4 regions of the Psychrobacillus sp. FSL K6-1464 genome follow, and region 2 is predicted to be linked to each of the others. Evidence: riboswitches for the same ligand, from Rfam matches in the RefSeq annotation. Region 2 holds a riboswitch; each other region holds the start of a gene.
The links. A riboswitch is a leader RNA that binds a small molecule or an ion and turns the genes downstream of it on or off. The one in region 2 is predicted to bind S-adenosylmethionine.

Region 1 (5,595 bases), 1.9 Mb from region 2:
TCCCGTATTTCCCTCTTGCTTCTGGTCTTTTGACAGGAAAATTCAATAAAGATTCTATAATTGAAGACGGCCGTTCAAAAAATCCGTTATTTCAAGGGGAGGTTTATATTCGTAACTTGGAAAAGATTGAGTCTCTTCGTAGTATAGCAAATGATAAACAAGCAGAGGTTTCTTCCATCGTTCTTGCATGGTATCTAGCACAAAATACCATAGATACAGTAATTCCTGGAGCTAAAAAACCAGAACAAGTGTTACGAAATCTGAAAGCACTTGAAGTGGAACTGACGATAGAAGAAATGCAGGAAATTAACCGAATTTTTAAGACAGAATAAAAAATTATAATGCTCATTTTCATCAACATATATAGGCTGATCGTGAATTCACTCACGGCCAGCCTTTTAGTTACTCCCAATCATAAGGAGTTTCTTGGTACACATAATAATTCAACCAATTGGAAAAAAGTAAATGTGTATGGGAACGCCAGGAGTTCATCGGTATTTGTGTTGGATCATCGTTTGGAAAATAATTTTTTGGGACATCAATATCCACACCTTTTTTAATATCTCGGTTATATTCGTCTGCAAGTGTAGTTGCATCATACTCTAAATGACCCGTAATCATAATATGCTTTTTATCTTTGGATATTACTAGAAAAACACCCGCATCCTTTGAGTCGGAAAGCAGTATTAAACGAGGGTCTTTTTTTATTTCATCGAAAGATATAGCTGTGTATCGAGACACAGGTGCGTGAAATTCATCATTAAACCCTCGCACTAAATGTACAGTTGGGTCTGATAAACGATGACTGAATACCCCAAAGCATTTCTTCGACAAGTCATATTTCCCGATACCATAGTGATGGTAGAGAGCGGCTTGAGCCCCCCAACAAATGTGTAAAACAGAGGTCACCTGAGTTTTAGACCAATCCATTATTTCCATAATCTCATTCCAATAATTAACGTCTTCAAATTCTAAATGCTCAATAGGTGCACCGGTAATAATCATCCCATCGTATTTTCGGTGCTTAATATCCTCGAATGTCGTATAAAAGGTATCTAGATGTGTTTTACTTACATTTTTGGAATCATGGGTTGCCATATGTAAAAAGGTTACATTTACTTGTAGCGACGTATTTCCTAGTAAACGGAGCAATTGAAGCTCTGTTTTTTCTTTTTCAGGCATAAGGTTCAAGATAACTATATTTAACGGACGTATGTCTTGAGCTATCGCTCGATCGGTATCCATGATAAATATTTTCTCGTTTTTAAGATGTTCAGCTGCAGGTAACTGTTTTGGTATATTTATAGGCAATTTGTTGTCCTCCTTTAAATTCAAAAAACCCTCTTTCCTATAAACAAGAAAAGAGGGTGAACGTTTTGCTCTCAATTCTTATCTTTCAAGAAATTATCTTGTAGGAGTTAGCACCTTTCTGACTAGTCAGAGGTTGCTGAAGCTTCAACGGGCCATTTCCCTCGGCTTCTCTTGATAAGAGTTATTAAATTATATTGTTCTTCCTGAGTGAATATTAACATTTGTTTTCAAGCAATTCAACTTCTTTTAAACTTTAAAGCGATTTACTGCATTCGCTAATTTGTCACTAAGCTCTGTAAGAGTCTCCGAAGCTTTCGCTACCGATTGGATCGCTCTCAGTTGTTCATCTGATGATGCACTTACTTCTTCACATGCTGCTGCAGTTTGCTCTGAAGTTGAAGCCATCATTTGAATCGTATCTACAACTTGATCTTTAAAGGTAGAAACCTGTTCAATTTCTGCTGAAACAGCATCGATTGACGTTTGCAAATTATTCATCAGTAACGATATTTCACCAAAAGTTACTTCAGTATTTGTTACAACAGATCCCTGCTCACGGAAAGTTTTGATAGTATCTTCCATTTGTTGCCCTACAGTATGCGATTCACTTTGAAGTTCCGTAATAGTATGCTTTACTTCTTCTGTCGCTTTTGCAGATTGCTCCGCTAGTTTCCGTACTTCATCCGCTACTACTGCAAATCCTTTTCCATGCTCCCCTGCCCGTGCAGCTTCAATACTTGCATTCAATGCGAGTAGGTTCGTCTGTGCAGAAATTTGCATAATAGTTTCCATCACACTACCAATCGCATTTACTCTAACTTCCAATGTACTAAACAATGTGGACATAGAGATTAGATTTGACTCCCAGTTTTGGAAAGATGATTTAAGTTCACTCATTTGGTTTTGACCATTCGAATTCATAGTGTTTGCTTTTATAGCTATATCAGTCATCATTACTGATTTTTCATTGATGAGATTGATTTGATCACTTAAGTGCAACGAACTTTCTGTTACGTCTACAGCATCTTCTGCAGATTTAGAAGCACCTACCGCAATCTCACTCACAGCTGACGAAACTTGCTCTGCGGAAGCGTTTGTTTCTTCTGCCACAGCACTTAAACTTTCCGAATTCGATTGAACATTACTCGCTGACTCTTTCACGACCTGAATAATTTCATTCATATTTACAGCCATCTTGTTGAAGTTATTCGCTAGTTGTCCGATTTCATCCTTGGATTTAATATTAGCCTGAACAGTTAAATCTCCTTCTGCCATTGAATCCATCAATCTTTTAAGTTGTTCAATCGGTTTCAATATACGACTTATTAGGAAAAATAATACTAAAAAGATTAACGCTTCTATACATATAACAATAATAATTATTTGTGAACGAATACTGTCTGCTGTTTGATGGGTTTTACTTTCTTCATAAACAGCGCCTACCTTCCAATCTAATCCTGGTAACGTAGTGTATACAGTAGTTGTGTTAGTACCATCCATCAAACCGGTCACATGTCCTGTTTCTGAGGTACTAGAAAGCATTTTCTTTACAGAAGAATCCTTGGATAAATTTTCACCAAATAACGTTGGATGAACAATGGCATTACCATCAGCATCTACAATTATAGGATAACCTTCGTACCCCAACTCGCTGTCAGCTAACGTTTCTGTTAACTTCGACAGTAAAATATCAATAGCAAGAACACCGACCACTTGGCCATTTTTAATAACAGCTTTAGCACCAGAAATAGCATATTCTCCAGTTGCTGCATCCACAAATGGTTTAGACCAGCTAAAACTCTCTTTGTTTGAAACAGCATTGGAATACCATTCTCTTGAGGTTGGATCAAAGTCTGCTCCAAGGTCCGCTTCTGGTATTATTTCAATCGATTTATCTGGAAAAGCGATATACACAGATGCTACAGCATCATACAAAGAAACAAATTCATTGAATCTAGTATCTAAGTTTTTTTCTAATTGAGTAGTCAATACTACATTCGTAGCTTTTTCATTATTTTCAAAATCTAAAATTGCATTAGAAGTAGATAGTTGTAAAAGCCCTTTTTCGTATACAGCTAGATAATTTTGTATGGATGAGGTCATTTCTTTAACTATTACTTGGCTCTGGTCAAGTAAATCTTTTTCGGTCTTTTCACTTATTGTATTTGTACTAATACTTATTAACGGTATCATGCTTACGAATATTAATGCCATTACTGAAACAATAATTTTCCACTTTATTGATTTTCTCATTTTCCATCTACTCTCTATATAAAATTAAATACATGCCAATATTACTAATCCATTTGGGATAGTATTTAATTTATTATATAGTACAAATGTATGAATGTTAATGCTCTTTTCTAACTATTTGATAAATTTCTTTTCTATTATCAAAATTATATACAATTTGAATCATCTTCTTGCTCTATCCATTCCAGAGTCAATTTCTCTATCTTCATTTCATTTGATTCAATAGCTTTCAATAGTTTTTCGTATGTCTCCCAATCCTCTTCTATTTCAATTTTCTCTTTTAGGTTGGAAATTTCTTTTTCCACTGCTTGAATCTCTTCCTCAATCTTTCGTTCTACACTTCCTCCTGCACTTCTTTTATATGTTGGTTTTTCTTGTTTTTCATTTTTAAAAGGAATTTCAATTGGTACTTGCTCTTCCCACTTTATACGCGCCCAATCATATGACCCTTCAAAAGTTGTTAGCTGACCTTGTTCTAACCAGACCGTTTTCGGGAATAATTTGTTCAAAAAGTATCGGTCATGTGAAACAGCTAAAATAGTACCATCAAAATCACCCAAAGCATCTTCCAGGACCTCTCTCGATTCGATATCTAAATGGTTCGTCGGCTCATCAAGAATTAGGAGGTTAATATCCTGATGCATAAGTTGCGCTAAGCGAAGTCTCATACGTTCTCCACCACTTAAATCACCTATTCGCTTGAAAACATCGGGACCAAAGAACATAAACTTCGCAAGAATATGACGAGCATCCCCCTCTACTAAATTTAACTCACTTCGAAATACATCAATCAGCCTTGCCTTCGGATTCTGGATTTCGAAATGCTGCGATAAATAACCTACACGCACATTACTACCTAACCGAGCCTCTCCATTATCAATCGGAAGATTACCTAACAACAGATGTAAAATAGTGGATTTACCTGAACCATTTCGCCCAACTATCGCAACCCGTTCCTTCCAGTATAGATTAAGCTGAGCATCTTCTAACAAAACATTCTCACCAAATGATTTGTATACATTTTTCATCATGACTACTTCTTTCCCACTTCTAGAAGCAAATTCAAATGATAGCTCCATCTTTTTGGGGTCGATGAGTGGTTTTCTCACTTTTATCATACGTTCTAGTGCTCTTTCCATATTGCGTGCTTGGCGGAATAACTTCGGATTTGGTGGCACCGCTTCATTGGCCCATTGTCGAAGACGTCTTATTGCATCCTTCATTTTTTTTATCTTTTTCTGTTGCTCCTCATAATGCTGAAATTCACGCATTAATTTGGCTTCTTTTTCTAATATAAAGGCAGAATAATCCCCATGATAAAGAGAAAGCTCTCCTTCCTCTAAATCTGCAATTTTAGTCACAACTTGATCTAAGAAATATCGATCATGCGAAATAATTACAACTGTTCCTGAATAGCCAATCAAATATTGTTCCAACCATTCAACAGCAAACAAATCTAAATGATTGGTTGGTTCATCCAACAATAATACATCTGGATCCGACAGTAAAATCTTCCCTAACATTATTTTCGTCTGTTCTCCACCACTTAAACTAGCAAATGGTTGGTTTATGAACCGAGTAAGCTGGAGTCCCTGCACTACTTTTTCAATTTCAGACTCCATTGTATAACCGCCCAAAAGTGTAAATTGTTCTTGAACTTCTCCATACTGTTGTAGCAGTCGTTCCATCTCCGCTGCACCAATAGTTGTCATTTGTTGTTCCATTTGTATCATTTTCTGTTCTAAGGCTGTTATTTTTTCAAAAGCATAATGAAGAACATCTAGACCAGTGACATCTTCCGAATAGGAAGGAATTTGAGCCAAATAACCTACAGAAGTACCTTTCTTAAAGTGAATAGATCCTTCATCAGGTTTCTCAATTCCCGCCAATAATTTGAATAAAGTCGTTTTACCGCTACCGTTACGACCAACAATCGCTAACCTATCCCCAGTTTTAATAGCTAGAGACAACTTTTCAAAGATTATATTTCCTCCGAGCATTTTAGTTATATTTTGAACTGTACATATCATA
Region 2 (5,595 bases):
ATTGCCTGAAGAGAAAAAAGTGGATAGCAATTATTACTCAGCTAGTTTTCCGATTCAGGAACTTAATTTCCAACGAGACGTTTCGTTAATTCCACAGACCTATTTAGTCTCCAGTACAGGGGAGCGGTTATATAAAATAAGTCCTACCGAAGAACAGCCCTTTCGAAGGAAACTAACCACATTAAATATTTTCAAAATGGGAATGTTCTTTCCAATTACTTATCGAATAATAACGATGGATGAGAAGGTAGTGTCTACGTTTACCATTCACAATAAGCTTAAGTTTATGAAAATAAAGGTACTAGATCATAATCGTTTACACGCAACTACTATTGTTATGCCACTAATGACTTTAAAAAATAGAGCTATAATATTTGATGCAAATAACGAAAAACTACTTCAAATGGAAGCGAAAAGTGTATATGGAGACATTGACGTTCATGATTTAGGTGGTCAAAGATTAGCGACATATCGGTTTGGAATTTTCCCATATGCTACGCATCCTGCATTTGAAATACAAGCAATGAATGTCCATGTCTCTCTTGCGCATAATTTAACGCACACAGAAAAACTTACTTTTACTGCATTGTTTTACTATTGGACAGCCAATCAATAAAAACGAGCAAATTCATTTAGAATTTACTCGTTTTTTTAAAAGAAAATATATGTTCTATACTCATTATGTGCCCAGGAAGTATATAAAAATGTAACGTGAACAATGAGTTAGGGTGACTTAAAAGAATGAATAGTACTGCTGATTTCCGTTTCAGGTGGACGCTTTGCGCGGCCGTTGCCTCAGCCTCCTCGCTACGCTGCGGGTCTTCACATAACGCTTTTTCCGCTGGAGTCGCCACCTTCCACTGCAATCAAATGTGTAGTATTTAACTTTAAGATATTGCAGCCTTTCGCTTAGATGATATGAGTCGCCCAAGCTAATATAGTGATAAAATTGTCTGTTGAATTAAGGATACTACTCTGTAATACTTTTCTCAAAACATACTTACCTTGTTCTAAGAGTTGTAGAAGGGCGACGGGCAGATAAATGCCATAAGATTACTTAAAAAAAGCGATATTGGTTGTGACCAAATCACAACCAATATCACTAAAAATTCAATCGGTAATCATATAGCAAGACGTTTGTCCAAAGTCCCTCGAAAACGAAAAAAACAGTTTTGACCTTCAAGGGACGGGCGCTTTTATGCCCGGTTTCTCTTATATTAATCTTTAAACAAATTAAACCACCCTTTGTATTTGAACCAACTAAGCATAGAAAAAGCGATGAGGACCATAGCACCGAGTACTACGAAATAACTATATTTCCACTCAAGTTCAGGCATGTTTGCAAAGTTCATACCGTATACTCCAACAATGAACGTTAAGGGTATAAAAACAGTTGATACAATCGTTAAGATCATCATGATACGGTTCATCCTACTAGAGTTTATCGACATATGACTATCACGTATATCAGCTGTCAGCTCTCGATTAGATTCAATCATTTCCGTCAGTCGTATTAAATGGTCGTAAATATCGGCAAAGTAGGTGTGTTCTGTTTGCTGTAAATTCATTCGTTCTGAATTTAATATTCTATAAAGTAAATCTCGCATAGGAATAACTGTACGTCTTAAACGCAACAAATCTCCTCGTAGATCAAACACTGAATCCATAGAAAAATGGCGCATATCATAAGTAAGCTTGTCTTCTACAGCATTTAAATAGCCTTCAATTTTATAGACAATCGGAAAATAGGCATCTACTACTGTATCGATGATATTATAAGTTGCATGGATAGCACCTCTATCCCAGCCTTGTGAATTTTGTCTAATACGCTGCCGTGCTTGCTCCATTTCATGCATGGGATGGAAATGAAATGACACTACATAGTCTTGACCAACAAATATGTCTAACTCTTCCGCTTCTAATGTTTCCTCATTGAAAGAATGTAAAACAAAGAAGTTATAACCATCATAATAGTCCACTTTAGGACGCTGTAGCCTTTGTAAGCAATCCTCAATTGCCAGTGGATGAAAACGAAAGAAAGAACTAAGCAAAAGTTCTTCTTCTTTGGTTGGCTCGGCAATGTCAATCCAGTACCATTCAAACTTTCTCCGTTTTATATCTTCTATAGGAAAGTCATTTACTATTTCATGATCGGTCGTTATGCCAATCGTATGGATCATACATACCCCTCTTTTCATCACTATCTCTTTTCATATTATCTCATAGTCTTCATATTATTAATGTACCTAAAAAACAGAGGAAATGAAAAGAAAATTATGATGCTTCCACCATTAAAAATATTATATTCTAAATAAAAAGAAAATAATGGTTGACTTAGGTAATTTCTATTTGTATACTAGGTGTTAATCAAATAAAACAACTTTCTTATCAAGAGAGGTGGAGGGACTTGGCCCTATGATACCTCAGCAACAGGCAAAAATTTGTACTGTGCTAATTCCAGAAGCGTTATGCTTGAAGATAAGAAGAGACTAATTCACTGATGACGTGTAAACCTCTTCTTGTTTCTAAGAAGGGGTTTTATTTGATTTTAACTATAAAAAATAGGGGGAGAAATCAATATGTCATCGGAATTACTAAAAGCATTCAACACATTGAAGGAAAAGCAGTGGGTAGATTTAACACACACATTTGGAGCTAATTCACCACATTTCGCCGCTTTTAAAGCAACTGAAATCGATACATTGTTTAATCATGATGATGGATTCTTTGCACAAAGCTTTCAATTTGCAGGACAGTACGGCACACATATAGATGCACCTATACATTTTGTAAGAGATACGCGTTACTTAGAAGAACTCGAATTGAAAGAATTGGTATTACCATTAGTCGTCATTGATCAGTCAAAGGAAGCGGCTGAAGATAATGATTTTACTTTATCGGTGGATGACATTTTCACATTTGAAAAAGCCCACGGAAAAATCGAAGAAGGCTCATTTGTCGCTCTTAGAACCGATTGGAGTAAACGTTGGCCAGACGAAAAGGAGTTTAACAATAAGGATGCAGCGGGTAATAATCACGCGCCGGGTTGGGGATTAGAAGCTTTAAAATTTTTATTTCAAGAACGAAAGATTAAAGCTATAGGACACGAAACATTCGACACGGATTCAAGTGCGGATTATCTAAAAAACGGCGCATTACACGGAGAATATTATGTGCTTGAACAAGACACTTATCAAATAGAATTATTGACGAACTTAGATAAGCTCCCTGCAACAGGAGCCATTATTTTCAATATCGTCCCGAAGCCAGAAAAAGCCTCTGGATTCCCAGTTCGATCATTTGCAATCTTACCATAGAAGGAGCGAGATAAATGGACAGTTCAAACAGCTATTCAAGCACCATTTCGAGCGGACCATGTAGGAAGTTTGTTAAGACCAGAAAGTTTACTGGTGGCATTTAGACTTCTTCGAACAAGGAAGCAACTTAATATGTTCCGCTGGAGCAGTTGAGTATTAGTCCGCAATGCAGATTTGCTTCTACACATCATGGTAATAAGCTGACAGAAGAACAGCGGTATAAAAAGTTAAAATACATTGTTGATATTTCTAGAGAAGTTTGGAGTTAATCCGTGTAAGATCTCGACTACTTTCCATACTCATTTGTAGAATACTGTAGCTGAGTAAAAATATAACTTTCTTTTTCGGATCTCATTTGATAATGAGAAAGAAAGTAAAGGTTTAAACATAAATGAAATGCCAAGGGAATAAACCCTTGGCATTTCATTTATTTTCATTATTTTCTTTCTGCTTTTAAAGCCTTAAACAGTGAAATAATCATAAGTAACATTACGAATGAAAATGGTAAGGCGGCAATAATAATTGTATTTTGTAATGCCGCTAATCCATTAACGGATAACAAAATAATAGCGATTACGGATAATGTGATTCCCCAAGCGAGCTTCACTCTGTTCGGTGGAGTCAGTGACCCGTTGGTCGACTGCATACCAAGAACGAAAGTGGCAGAATCTGCCGAAGTAATGAAAAAGGAAGCAATTAATAACACAGCAAAAACAGAAATACCTGTAGAGAAAGGCATCATATGGAACATTTCAAAAATAGTCAATTCAGTAGATGCTTGTGCTAAATCAGCAATGCCTCTTTTCTGAAAGTCAATGGCTGTTGTACCAAAAGCTGAAAACCAAAATGTTCCCAGTAAAGTAGGTGCTACAAGAACACCTGTAACAAACTCACGTATTGTACGACCTTTAGATACTCGAGCAATGAACATACTAACGAATGGTGCCCATGAGATCCACCAAGCCCAATAGAAGATAGTCCAATTGTCTAGCCACTCTCGATTATGACCATTCAATGGGGATGTACGAAAACTCATTTGTACAATATTCCCTAAATAACCTCCGAAAGAATCTGTAAACATATCTAGAATCAGTAAGGTAGGTCCCATAATAACGACAAAACCAAGTAAAGCAAGAGCTAATAGTAAATTTATATTGGACAAATATTTTATCCCTTTACTTAATCCAGACCAAGCAGATGCTACAAAGAGGACAGTGACAACCGCTATAATGATAATCTGAGACGTAATGCCAATTTTGAAGCCAAATAAGTAATTTAAGCCGGCATTAATTTGAACAGCACCGAATCCAAGAGAAGTAGCAACGCCAAATGCTGTGGCAAAGACAGCGAGCACATCTACGAGAGTACCCCATGGGCCTTCCATTCGTTTGCCGAAAATTGGTTTCAAAGTGGAGGAGATTAAGCCTGGTTCCCCCTTACGGAATTGGAAGAATGCAAGAGATAATGCAACAACCCCATACATAGCCCAAACATGGAATCCCCAGTGGAAGTAAGTTTGACGAAGGGATTCTTTAAAAGCTGCATTCGTACCTGGTTCAGCTGTGGCAGGATCAATGGCAAAATGTGACAAGGGTTCAGCTGCCCCATAAAAGACAAGCCCAATTCCCATACCAGCAGAAAACAACATAGAAATCCAAGTAATAGTTGAAAATTGCGGACGATCTGAATCTTTTCCCAGTCGGATTTTTCCATAGGGACTAAAGATGAAGAAGATGCTTAATACTAACATTAGCGTCATAAGTAACATATAGTACCAACCAAATGATGAAGCAACGAAAGTTTTAATAGTACTAGTAATAGCTTCAAAACTTTCCGGGGCTAAAGCACCGTATCCAACAGCTAAAACTATTAAACCAATCGTTATATAAAATACCTTTGATAATTTTTTCATGTTTTCCCTCTCTCGCGTTTTTATCCTAAACGCTTAACTATACTAATAAAATATTATAGAATCAACCAAAATACTTATATTTATTCCTTATAGTATTACCATTTTAGCTGAGATTGAAACTTCTTCTTTCCCAATAAAGCCTATCAAGCTGTTTTTATTTTTACTTAATGGGGATGTTTGTCTAGTTAGTTTCTTCTCCTCTTGCATTTACTAATAGTAGTGCAAGAAGGAGGTGAATTAACAATGAATCAACATCAACATCAACAACCCTGTTCCTGTAATCCTTGTCAACAAAAGCAGTGGCAACAACCAGCTGCTCAACCAGTTGTTTGTCCTCCGCAATACCGAGTGCGTGATTCGTTCCTA
Region 3 (5,595 bases), 3.5 Mb from region 2:
GCAAGCTCATGGGAGGGATGACTTTCTAAACCTAAGTAGTTAACCCAAGTTACTTCTTCGTTACTTTCTAAGTACTCCGCAATTTTTTGTGCATTTTCATTATGCTTTGGTACGCGTAAATGAAGTGTTTCTAGTCCTTGTAAAAAGGAAAATGCTGCTTCAGGACTTAAAGTTGGACCAAAATCACGAAGCAATTGAACGCGTAATTTCACTGCAAATGCCACGTTTGGAACGTCTATTCCATATCTTAGACCATGATAGGTCACATCCGGTTGTGTGAATCCTGGAAATTTCTCGGAGTCCCAATTGAAGTTTCCTCCATCTACTACAACTCCACCAATCGTAGTACCATGACCACCAATCCACTTAGTCGCTGAATGAATTACGACATGAGCACCGTACTTAATAGGGTTCGATCCATATGGAGTAGCAAATGTGCTATCTACAAGTAAAGGCACTCCTACTTCGTTAGCAATGGCTGCTACGTTTTCTATATCTAATACATTTAAGCTTGGGTTTCCTATAATTTCTCCAAAAAATGCTTTCGTTTTATCTGTCACAGCAGCTCGGAAATTTTCTGGATCTGTAGAATCTACAAATTTCACCGTTATACCATATCGCGGCAATGTATGAGCAAATAAATTAAACGTACCACCGTATAAATTCTCAGCAGCAATAATTTCGTCTCCTGCTCCTGCAATGTTTAATATAGAAAATGCGATAGCTGCCATTCCTGAAGAAAATGCAACTGCTGCCGTCCCCCCCTCTAATAATGCAATTCGTTGTTCAAATACATCCACAGTTGGATTCGTAATACGTGAATAGATATTACCTGTTTCTGCAAGAGCAAATAGGTTTTGTGCATGTTCTGTATCTCTAAATACAAAGGATGTTGTCTTATGAATGGGTACTGCTCGTGATCCAGTCACTGGATCTGGTTGTTGGCCACCGTGTAAAAGTAGTGTTTCTTTTTGTAGATTGGTCATTTGAATTCCTCCTAAAATGTAGTTAGATGGACGCTTATGGAGGCGAGGGAGGATTAGAACAAGCAAAAAACCCTCTTCAATTAAGAAGAGGGTGCAAATTCGCATGTTCCTCCTCTTATCTTCCAAATTCAATTTAGAATTTGTAGGATTTAGCACCTTTCCAAGTTGAGAACTTGTTGGTTGCCGGGCATCGTAGGGCCTATTCCCTCCGCCACTCTTGATAAGAGTATTAGATTTAGTTTTCCATCTTGTTTCACAGTATAGATTTCTACCAATCTATTTGTCAATACTTTTTTGAATAATTAAAAAACATATACTTTAAAATTCTGAAACTTCTCATCTTTTCATTCGTTTAATATATTGAAGTTAATGGGGGTGAAAAAAATGCTCATTCCGATGATTTGTATCCTTGTGATCAGTTATCTTGTTGGGTCCATTCACGGTTCTAAAATAGCTCAGTATCTGAGTGGGGTAAATATTAAAAAAGAGGGCTTAAAAAATTCTGGCGCCTCAAATGCAGCTATTGTTCTTGGCGCAAAATATGGCATTTTAGTTGCCATAATTGATATTTTAAAGGGAGTTATAGTCGTAATTGGGACGGGTTTTTGGGTGTCACAGTACGCACATTTTTCGATAGTGGAACAGGACATCCTGCTATATAGTGCAGGTGCTGCTGTAATACTTGGACATAACTTCCCTCTTTACACTAAATTTAAAGGTGGTAAAGGCACTGCATCCCTTATTGGTGTACTACTTGCTCTTAGCTGGCCGCTTGGTTTAATCGGACTTATATTATTAATCGGAACTACATTATTAACGGACTATTTATTAATTGGTGTGTTTGTTTTTTACTTTGTTTTTATCGGTGCATCCATTTGGTTTGCAGAAGGAGTAGGGCCAATGGCTATTGCCGGATTTCTATTTTTGATGGCTGTTGTACTACATCTCGAGAATTTCCGTCGTTTAATGCGAAAGGAAGAGATGAGAATCTCCACTTTCTTAAGTAAGAAGAAACCATCTGTATGAAATGAGTGAATATCATGAAGAAGAAAATGAGGTGGATCGTGCTTATCCCATTAGTAGTGATTATTTCTAGTGGAATTGGGATATGGGTTCTCACGAGTAATTGGCTTGAAAATGGTCAAAATCCAAAGGCAGATGGCACCAATCAATATGCTATTGTGCTTGGTGCCAAAGTGAAAAAAGGGAATATCCCTTCTTTTGCTTTACAGTATCGATTGGAGGCTGCTCTTGCGTATGCCCAAAAATATACCCATGTAAAATTAGTACTTTCAGGTGGACGAGGTCCCGATGAAGATATCGAAGAGGCCGTGGTGATGAGAGATTTTCTATTGGAAAATGGCATAGCCGAAGATCGACTCATCTTAGAAGACAAAGCCACCTCAACATATGAAAATCTACTGTTTTCACAAGAATTACTACCCAGTAATATCGACTCCGTCACACTTATAACAAGCGACTACCATTTACAACGATCCAAAGTACTAGCAAGTAAACTAGGATGGAAATCAGATGTCGTGGCTGCTAAAACTCCCAAAGTGGTTGAATTCAAGGTTCGTACGCGAGAACGTGTCGCGTTGTTAAAGGCATATATTTTGGGGAATTGATTGTTACAAATAGATGGGTATTAAGTAATTATCGTGTTATTTTCTTGATACCCATCTTTTTACTATTCCATAAAATTCATTTTAGCTATGATACCCTTCTTCACCGTAAGGTTGTAGTTTTTCTAACCATTTCTCCAATAACCTTTCTAATTCTTTTTTGCCTACCCTACTTTCAGTTTCCTCTTTTTTAATAATCTCCATATGCTCTATGTCAAAATTATCTTTGCCGAACTGAGTCCAGTCCTTTTGCAGATTTTTATTTGAATGGAGTCCGTTTTCTAATGTAAATTTAACCCCATTCAACGTTTTAAAATTAGGTGTAGAAGCTACATACTTTTTACCGTTTCGTTTGTTTGTGATGACGTAAATTCCGCCCTCGATTTTAATTTCTTTATATTCTTGTTTTAATTCTTTTTTGCGATCCATTTATATTCCATCCTTCTATTTAGTTTTTCACCCAATACGCACTACCATCGTCTTGTCTGTCCAAAAATCCATACTCTATTAAGTAACGTCTTAATGTTACGAAATCCTCATAAGCATTCTTTAGTACATAATTTATTTCTTTCTCTGTGTAAGTTTTTCCTTTTTCAAATCTTTGGATCAGAACTCTTAAGGTTGCTAGTTTTTGCTTTTCTTTCCTCGGAAATTTCATAAGAGGTCCATCTATTCCATCTGGGAAGAATTTACTTTCGATATCTTTTTGTTCTTCTTGCGTGATGTTATACCGGTCGTCCACCATCGTTGCAGTCTTATGAAGTGGTAAAAATGTCGGCGCATGATTGTCTTTTGCCTTTAACAATTCCATCATCGCTAAAAACACTTTTGCTTGTCGCTCCTTTTCCTTTAATACGAAACGATGATTTCGAATCGTAGAAGAGCTTCCAATTCCTAACTCTGTTTGTATTTCTGCATCACTTCTACCCTCATAAAAGAGGCGTAATAGGCTATTTTGATGTTCGGTTAAGCCAGTAAATTTTTTGTTAAGCCCTATTAGATATTGAAAAACAGATTCATGCTCCGTTTCAATATGATGCTTCATGAATTTTTCTGCTTCATATAACATATTATTCTTTGGATAAATGAATCCCTTTTCAACTTTAAAACCGCACATAATACATATATACATTTCGTCTTCTTCAGCATACCCTGATTTTAACTGTTCTGAAGAGGCACTCCAAAGTAATTCTGACACTTCCATATACAAACACAACCAATCTTTGTTTATTAATTTACAAACATTATATAATAACGTTTGTAAATTATCAATATGTAAAAATGTGGTTGCAATTTATCTGAAAATAATAAACAATATGAATAAGGAGTTTCGTAAAGCGAAACGATAGAGAGGGGAATTCCATTGGTTACATTTAACGATTATGAATATAAACGTCCAAATTTAGAACAAGACAAATCTACATTTAGAGAGTTATTAACAAAATTTAAAGAAGCTTCTTCTGTAGCAGAACAGAATGAAGCAATTGAGAATATCAATGCATTTCGCAATGATTATTCTACACAAGCAAACTTAGTTTATATTCGTGCATCTATCGATACTAATGATGAGTTCTATCAAAAAGAGCGTGATTATTTTGATGAAACGAATCCTGAAATTGAAGAGATGATTACTGAATACTACAAAGCGTTGGTTCAATCACCTTTTCGAGATGAACTGGAGGATAAATGGGGTAATCAACTATTCGATTTGGCAGATTATCAGATTAAGGCATTCTCACCGGAAATTATTTCTCTTATGCAAAAAGAAAATAAGCTTGCATCCGACTACTCGAAGCTAGTTGCTTCCGCACAAGTAGAATTTAACGGGGAAACATTAACACTTGCACAGCTGGGACCATATGCTGAATCTACCGATCGTGATACTCGTAAAAAAGCAAAAGAGACTAGTAGTGGATTTTTCCATAAAAATGAAGCGAAATTTGATGACCTTTATGATCAACTAGTAAAAGTACGCCATGAAATAGCAACAACTCTCGGGTACAAGAACTTTGTAGAGCTCGGCTATATTCGTATGAACCGTATCGATTACAATACAGAGATGGTAAAAAAATTCCGTGATCAGGTCAGTGATTTTATCGTTCCTGTTGCAACTAGACTTTATGAGCGACAAGCAAAACGCATAGGCGTAGACTGTCTGAAGTATTATGATGAGCCTTTTAACTTCTTAAGTGGGAACGCAACACCACAAGGTTCTCCGGAGTGGATTGTAGAAAACGGCAAGAAAATGTACGAGGAGCTCTCTCCTGAAACAGCGGAGTTCTTCCAATTTATGATTGACCGTGAATTGATGGACTTAGTTGCGAAAAAAGGAAAAGAAGCAGGTGGTTATTGTACGTTTATCGATAACTATGAATCTCCTTATATTTTCTCTAACTTCAATGGAACATCTGGAGATATTGATGTATTAACGCATGAAGCAGGCCACGCTTTCCAAGTGTATACAAGTCGTAACATTGGAATCCCTGAGTATGTATGGCCGACCTATGAGTCATGTGAGATCCACTCGATGAGTATGGAATTCTTCACATGGCCTTGGATGGAATTGTTCTTTAAGGATCAAACAGACAAATATAAGTTTGCTCACTTAAGTAGTGGACTGCTGTTTCTACCTTACGGTGTGGCAGTCGATGAATTCCAACATGCTGTATATGAAAATCCAGAGATGACCCCCGCTGAACGTAAAGCTACTTGGAGGAAAATCGAGGAAGTTTATTTACCTCATAGTGATTACGATGGTAATAGTTATTATGAGGCAGGTGGGTTGTGGCAACGCCAAGCACATATTTTTGCTAGCCCATTCTATTATATTGACTACACACTTGCTCAAATTTGTGCATTCCAATTTTGGAAGCGTTCAAGAGAGGATCACGAAGCTGCATGGAAGGATTATTTACATCTTTGTCAGCTTGGTGGGTCGACATCTTTCACTAAATTAGTAGCAGAAGCTAATTTGATCTCTCCAT
Region 4 (5,595 bases), 580 kb from region 2:
TCATGGAGAAGTTAGAGTAGACGGAGTGTTTAGTAAGTATTCATTTCCTTTTGAATATGTGGTATTGCACGATGTGAGTTTAGAATCATATGGAAAGTTCCAGATTGATACAGTCTTTTTCACGCAGTATTTTGCGGTGGTTTTGGAGAGTAAGAATATAGGTGGGAAGTTGAGCTTTAAGCAAAACCCCTCTCAATTAGAAAGAGAAAATGAAGAAGGTAAAGTGGATGTATTTGAAAGTCCAGAGGTTCAGATTGAAAGAAATATTTTTTTACTCGACGAATGGTTAAAACAACATGGTGTGACGATTCCTGTTTTTGGAGTAATTGTATTAACAAATTCCAAAGTTCGAGTTATTGAACCCCCCACAAAATACAACGCTATTCTCCATCAAACAATTCCTATCTATCTAAGAAATATTCCTCGAGAAAGAAGGTATATATCTAGAAAAGAGCTGCATAAATTGAGTACAGAAATTTTAAAGAGTCACAAAACGTACTTCCCATACCCGATGTGTAATCGCTGGGGTATTAACCCAAATGATTTACAAACTGGAGTGTGCTGTGAAAAATGTGAAATGTTTGGGATGGTAAAAAGGAAGAATGGCTGGAACTGTATACGTTGTGGTCATGTAGATAGGCTTGTTCATGAGAAAGCCATTCGAGAGTGGTTTGTTTTGATCGGGGATACGATTAATAATCGGCAGTGTCGAAAATTCCTTCATATAAATTCTCATCATGTAGCATCTAGACTTCTCCAATCTATGGATTTAATTCGAACTGGAACATCCCAGAGTAAAATAGAGTATAAATGGAAGTGGTGAAGCGTATTATTGGAGAATCGATCGATCGAGAGGAATAATCGATCGATACACATCGAAAATCGATCGACCACCACAAAAAATCGCTCCATCGTCGTCCATAATCGATCAATCATCACGATAAATCGATCGATGAGGACGATCCAACTTCAAAAGCGGAGTATATAGAAAGTTCAAAATATACCTTGACGCTTTAGTTGAATAAAGGTACGATATGTCTAATTAGAAAACTGAATAGTGAAATTCTTATCAAGAGAAGCCGAGGGACTGGCCCTACGACGCTTCAGCAACCAGCCATTCATTTGGTCAGGTGCTAAATCCAGCAGACTTTGCAAAAGTTTGAAAGATGAGAAGGTGGTATCTTGCATACTAGTAAAGCCTTCTTTTCATAGAAGGCTTTTTTATATGGGAGGATGAATGCACGATGAGTTTATTGGAGAAGTTACAGACGTCTATGCTGACAGCAGACGGGGCAATGGGGACACTACTGTACTCTTATGGAATTGACTATTGTAATGAAGAGTTAAATATTCAAAAACCGGAAATTATAGAGAAAATCCATCAGGATTATATTGCGGCCGGAGCAGATATTATTCAAACGAATACATACGGAGCAAATGCTATTAAGCTTGCTCGCTATGGACTAGAAAATCAAGTGAAAGAAATAAATGAAGCTGCCATTCAAATTGCGAAAAGAGCTGCCGCATCTGGAAACCAATTCGTCCTCGGGACTATTGGGGGGATTCGAGGAATCCGAAAAAGTGATGCTACACTCCAAGAAATTATTCATTCACTCGACCAACAAGCAATCCAATTGTTAGCGGGAGATCCAGATGGTCTATTACTTGAAACCTATTATGATTTCGAAGAGCTAAAGACTACTGTGACTTATCTTCGTACACTAACGGATATTCCGATAATAGCTCAAGTGTCTATGCATGATCCGGGTATTTTGCAAAATGGCTTACCTCTAAATGATGCGTTGCATGAGCTTGAAACAATTGGAGCCAACATTGTGGGAGTCAACTGTCGACTAGGTCCACATCATACAATTCAAGCATTTGAAGGAGTAAAGCTGCCAGAAAAGGCATTCTTATCTGCTTATCCAAATGCGAGCTTACTGGATATAGATGAAGGACGTATAGTTTACGAATCCGATGCTGAGTACTTTGGTAAAGCTGCATTATATTTGAGAGATGCAGGAGTGCGCTTAATAGGTGGTTGCTGTGGAACGACACCAAAGCATATTGAAGCAGTGAAAAGACATATTGGGCATTTAACCCCTATTACAAATAAAGTAGTAGAGACTAGAAAGCCTATTATTATTCAAGATGCTAAGCCAACTAATACCCAAGCTCTACATGAAAAAGCGAAAACAGAACGGACCATAATTGTTGAATTAGACACTCCCCGTCATCTCGATACGACTACATTCATGGAAGGTGCAGAAAAGCTATATGCAACTGGAATTGACGCGGTGACAATGGCGGATAATTCATTGGCTTCTCCACGAGTTAGTAATATGGCGATGGGTTCGATGTTAAAACACCAAAAAAATATTAGACCACTTGCTCATATTACGTGCCGTGACCGTAATTTAATTGGTCTTCAATCTCATTTGATGGGATTGGATGCGCTTGGAATCCATGACATTCTTGCAGTTACTGGAGACCCAACTAAAATTGGGGATTTCCCTGGGGCGACAAGTGTTTATGATGTATCAAGCTTAGAACTGATTCAACTGATCAAACAATTAAACGAAGGTATTTCTTTCTCAGGAAAGTCGCTACGGAAAAAGGCTAACTTCTCTGTAGCAGCTGCTTTTAATCCGAATGTTCGTGTGCTGGACCGTGCAGTGAAGCGACTAGAGAAGAAAATTGAGTGTGGGGCGGATTATTTCATCACACAGCCTGTCTATTCGAAAGAAAAAATCCATGAGATTTACGAAGCGACAAAGCATTTATCAACCCCTATTTTCATCGGAATTATGCCACTAACCAATAGTCGAAATTCTGAATTCCTTCATAATGAAGTCCCAGGCATAAAATTGTCTGAAGAGGTGCTAGAGCGTATGCGTTTATGTGGAGAGGATAGAGAGCGAGCTACTGCAGAAGGTATTCAAATATCGAAGGAATTAATCGATACAGCAGCGGAACTATTTAACGGAATTTATATTATTACACCATTTTTCCGTTACGATATGTCTCTAGAATTAATTCATTATATTCAAGAGGCTGACCGGGAGAAAGAGAGAGGATTCAGCTATGTCCAAACATCTAATTGAGCAGCAGCTCCAACAAAGAATACTAATTATTGATGGTGCAATGGGAACGATGATACAAAATGCAGATCTTAGCCCTGAAGACTTCGGAGGGGAAGAATTCGACGGTTGTAATGAGTATTTAAATATCGTCAAACCAGATGTTATTGAACATGTTCATCGTGAATATTTAGCTGCTGGGGCTGATATTATTTGTACGAATACATTTGGTGGAACCCCAGTAGTGTTAAATGAATATGATCTTGGTGCTCAGGCACATGATATAAACTTTCGAGCAGCCCAGCTTGCTAAAACATGTGCAGATGAATTTTCTACATCTGACTGGCCACGATTTGTAGCTGGGGCAATAGGGCCAACGACTAAAACACTATCGGTTACTGGTGGTATTACGTTTGACGAACTTACAAACGACTTTTATGTACAGGCAAAAGCTTTAGTAGAAGGTGGAGTAGACGTTATTTTACTAGAAACGAGCCAGGATATGCTGAATGTGAAGGCTGCGACAATTGGTATCCAACAGGTTTTTACTGAGCTAAAGATAGAACTACCTATTATGATTTCTGGAACGATTGAACCGATGGGAACGACACTTGCAGGGCAGAGTATTGAGGCATTCTATATTTCCATCGAACATATAAAGCCACTTTCTGTTGGATTGAATTGTGCTACCGGACCAGAATTTATGACCGATCATATCCGTTCGTTATCTGAGCTATCAGATGGATATGTTAGCTGCTATCCTAATGCTGGCTTACCAGATGAGGAAGGGCATTATCACGAATCTCCTGAATCACTTTCTAAAAAACTGAGAGGCTTTGCGGAAAAAGGGTGGTTGAATGTTGTTGGTGGATGCTGTGGAACTACTCCAGCTCATATTCGAGCAGTACGAGAAGCGGTAAAGGATCTTTCACCACGTAAACCCGTAGAAGCAGGTCATGGGCATGTAGTATCAGGGATTGAGCCTCTTCAATACGACGAAACGATGCGGCCACTCTTTATAGGGGAACGAACAAATGTAATTGGCTCTCGAAAATTTAAACGTTTAATCGTAGATGAAAAATTTGAGGAAGCCTCTGAAATTGCTCGGGCACAGGTAAAAGGTGGAGCTCATGTTATCGATATTTGCCTAGCAAATCCGGACCGCGATGAACTAGAGGACATGACTAACTTTATGAAAGAGGTAGTGAAAAAGGTTAAAGTGCCACTTGTTATTGATTCGACTGATGAAAAGGTAATTGAAGTTGCACTGAAATATTCCCAAGGAAAAACAATTATCAACTCTATTAATTTAGAAGATGGAGAAGAGCGGTTTGAAGCAGTAATGCCTTTAGTGAAGAAATACGGTGCGGCAGTTGTAGTTGGCACAATTGATGAGATAGGAATGGCGGTTACAAGACAGCGAAAGTTAGAAATCGCAGAACGTTCTTATGATTTATTAGTTAATAAATGGGGGCTTGCGCCAGAGGATATTATCTTTGATCCACTCGTATTCCCAGTCGGAACAGGTGATCAACAATACATTGGATCAGCAGTAGAAACGATTGAAGGGATTCGCCTCATTAAAGAAAAACTGCCAAGAGCACTAACTATTTTAGGAGTAAGTAATGTATCCTTTGGTCTTCCGCCAGTTGGTCGCGAAGTATTGAATGCAGTCTATTTATATCATTGCACGCAGGCTGGTTTGGACTACGCGATTGTAAATACCGAGAAACTGGAGAGATATGCGTCTATTCCTAAACAAGAAATCGACATGGCCAACGAGCTTTTGTTTACGACGACTGACAAAACACTTGCTGATTTCACTGATTTTTACCGAGATAAAAAGAAAGAAAAGACCGAAGATGATATACCCAAAACTGTACCAGAACGTCTTGCCTATTATGTTATTGAAGGTACGAAGGAAGGACTTATCCCGGATTTAGAAGCAGCACTTCAAATGTATGATGCACCACTAGATGTTATTAATGGTCCATTAATGAAGGGCATGGCTGAGGTAGGGCGACTGTTTAATGACAATCAGTTAATAGTTGCAGAGGTTCTTCAAAGTGCGGGAGTGATGAAGGCTTCTGTTGCATATTTGGAGCAGTTCATGGAGAAAAAAGAGGATGACTCTGGTAAAGGGAAGATCGTCCTTGCGACTGTAAAAGGCGATGTACATGATATAGGTAAAAACTTAGTTGATATTATATTGAGTAATAACGGATATAAAGTAATCGATGTTGGGATTAAAGTAACTCCAGCCACTTTAATAGAGGTAATCCGGAAAGAAAAGCCTGATATGATCGGACTTTCAGGGCTACTTGTAAAATCTGCGCAGCAAATGGTCATCACTGCTCAAGACTTTAAAGAAGCAGGTATTGATGTGCCAATATTAGTAGGTGGAGCAGCACTTTCACGTCGTTTTACTGAGACAAAAATTTCCGCTCAATATGATGGTCCTGTTCTATATGCAAAAGATGCCATGCAGGGTCTGGACCTAGCCAATCGATTACAA

Region 1: it holds a riboswitch for S-adenosylmethionine, as region 2 does, so the genes downstream of both, metA (homoserine O-acetyltransferase MetA) here and MKX39_RS18880 (cyclase family protein) in region 2, are expected to answer to the same signal.
Region 3: it holds a riboswitch for S-adenosylmethionine, as region 2 does, so the genes downstream of both, MKX39_RS00940 (O-acetylhomoserine aminocarboxypropyltransferase/cysteine synthase family protein) here and MKX39_RS18880 (cyclase family protein) in region 2, are expected to answer to the same signal.
Region 4: it holds a riboswitch for S-adenosylmethionine, as region 2 does, so the genes downstream of both, MKX39_RS15600 (bifunctional homocysteine S-methyltransferase/methylenetetrahydrofolate reductase) here and MKX39_RS18880 (cyclase family protein) in region 2, are expected to answer to the same signal.

What each region holds. Positions count from the first base shown of each region.
Region 1 covers NZ_JBBOOP010000001.1:1,758,846-1,764,440, reverse strand. The annotation lists gene MKX39_RS08635 (aldo/keto reductase) at 1-332, shown strand, start outside; gene metA (homoserine O-acetyltransferase MetA) at 403-1,311, opposite strand; SAM riboswitch class I at 1,387-1,492, opposite strand; gene MKX39_RS08625 (methyl-accepting chemotaxis protein) at 1,558-3,564, opposite strand; gene abc-f (ribosomal protection-like ABC-F family protein) at 3,711-5,594, opposite strand.
Region 2 covers NZ_JBBOOP010000001.1:3,652,372-3,657,966, reverse strand. The annotation lists gene MKX39_RS18890 (hypothetical protein) at 1-616, shown strand, start outside; gene corA (magnesium/cobalt transporter CorA) at 1,218-2,180, opposite strand; SAM riboswitch class I at 2,383-2,485, shown strand; gene MKX39_RS18880 (cyclase family protein) at 2,580-3,317, shown strand; partial or broken gene MKX39_RS18875 (5-methyltetrahydropteroyltriglutamate--homocysteine S-methyltransferase) at 3,449-3,586, shown strand; gene MKX39_RS18870 (BCCT family transporter) at 3,754-5,229, opposite strand; gene MKX39_RS18865 (hypothetical protein) at 5,473-5,595, shown strand, end outside.
Region 3 covers NZ_JBBOOP010000001.1:177,892-183,486, reverse strand. The annotation lists gene MKX39_RS00940 (O-acetylhomoserine aminocarboxypropyltransferase/cysteine synthase family protein) at 1-986, opposite strand, end outside; SAM riboswitch class I at 1,099-1,213, opposite strand; gene MKX39_RS00935 (glycerol-3-phosphate acyltransferase) at 1,371-2,012, shown strand; gene MKX39_RS00930 (YdcF family protein) at 2,027-2,614, shown strand; gene MKX39_RS00925 (GIY-YIG nuclease family protein) at 2,696-3,040, opposite strand; gene MKX39_RS00920 (DUF2087 domain-containing protein) at 3,060-3,815, opposite strand; gene MKX39_RS00915 (M3 family oligoendopeptidase) at 3,975-5,595, shown strand, end outside.
Region 4 covers NZ_JBBOOP010000001.1:3,070,805-3,076,399, reverse strand. The annotation lists gene MKX39_RS15605 (nuclease-related domain-containing protein) at 1-823, shown strand, start outside; SAM riboswitch class I at 1,064-1,173, shown strand; gene MKX39_RS15600 (bifunctional homocysteine S-methyltransferase/methylenetetrahydrofolate reductase) at 1,245-3,104, shown strand; gene metH (methionine synthase) at 3,085-5,595, shown strand, end outside.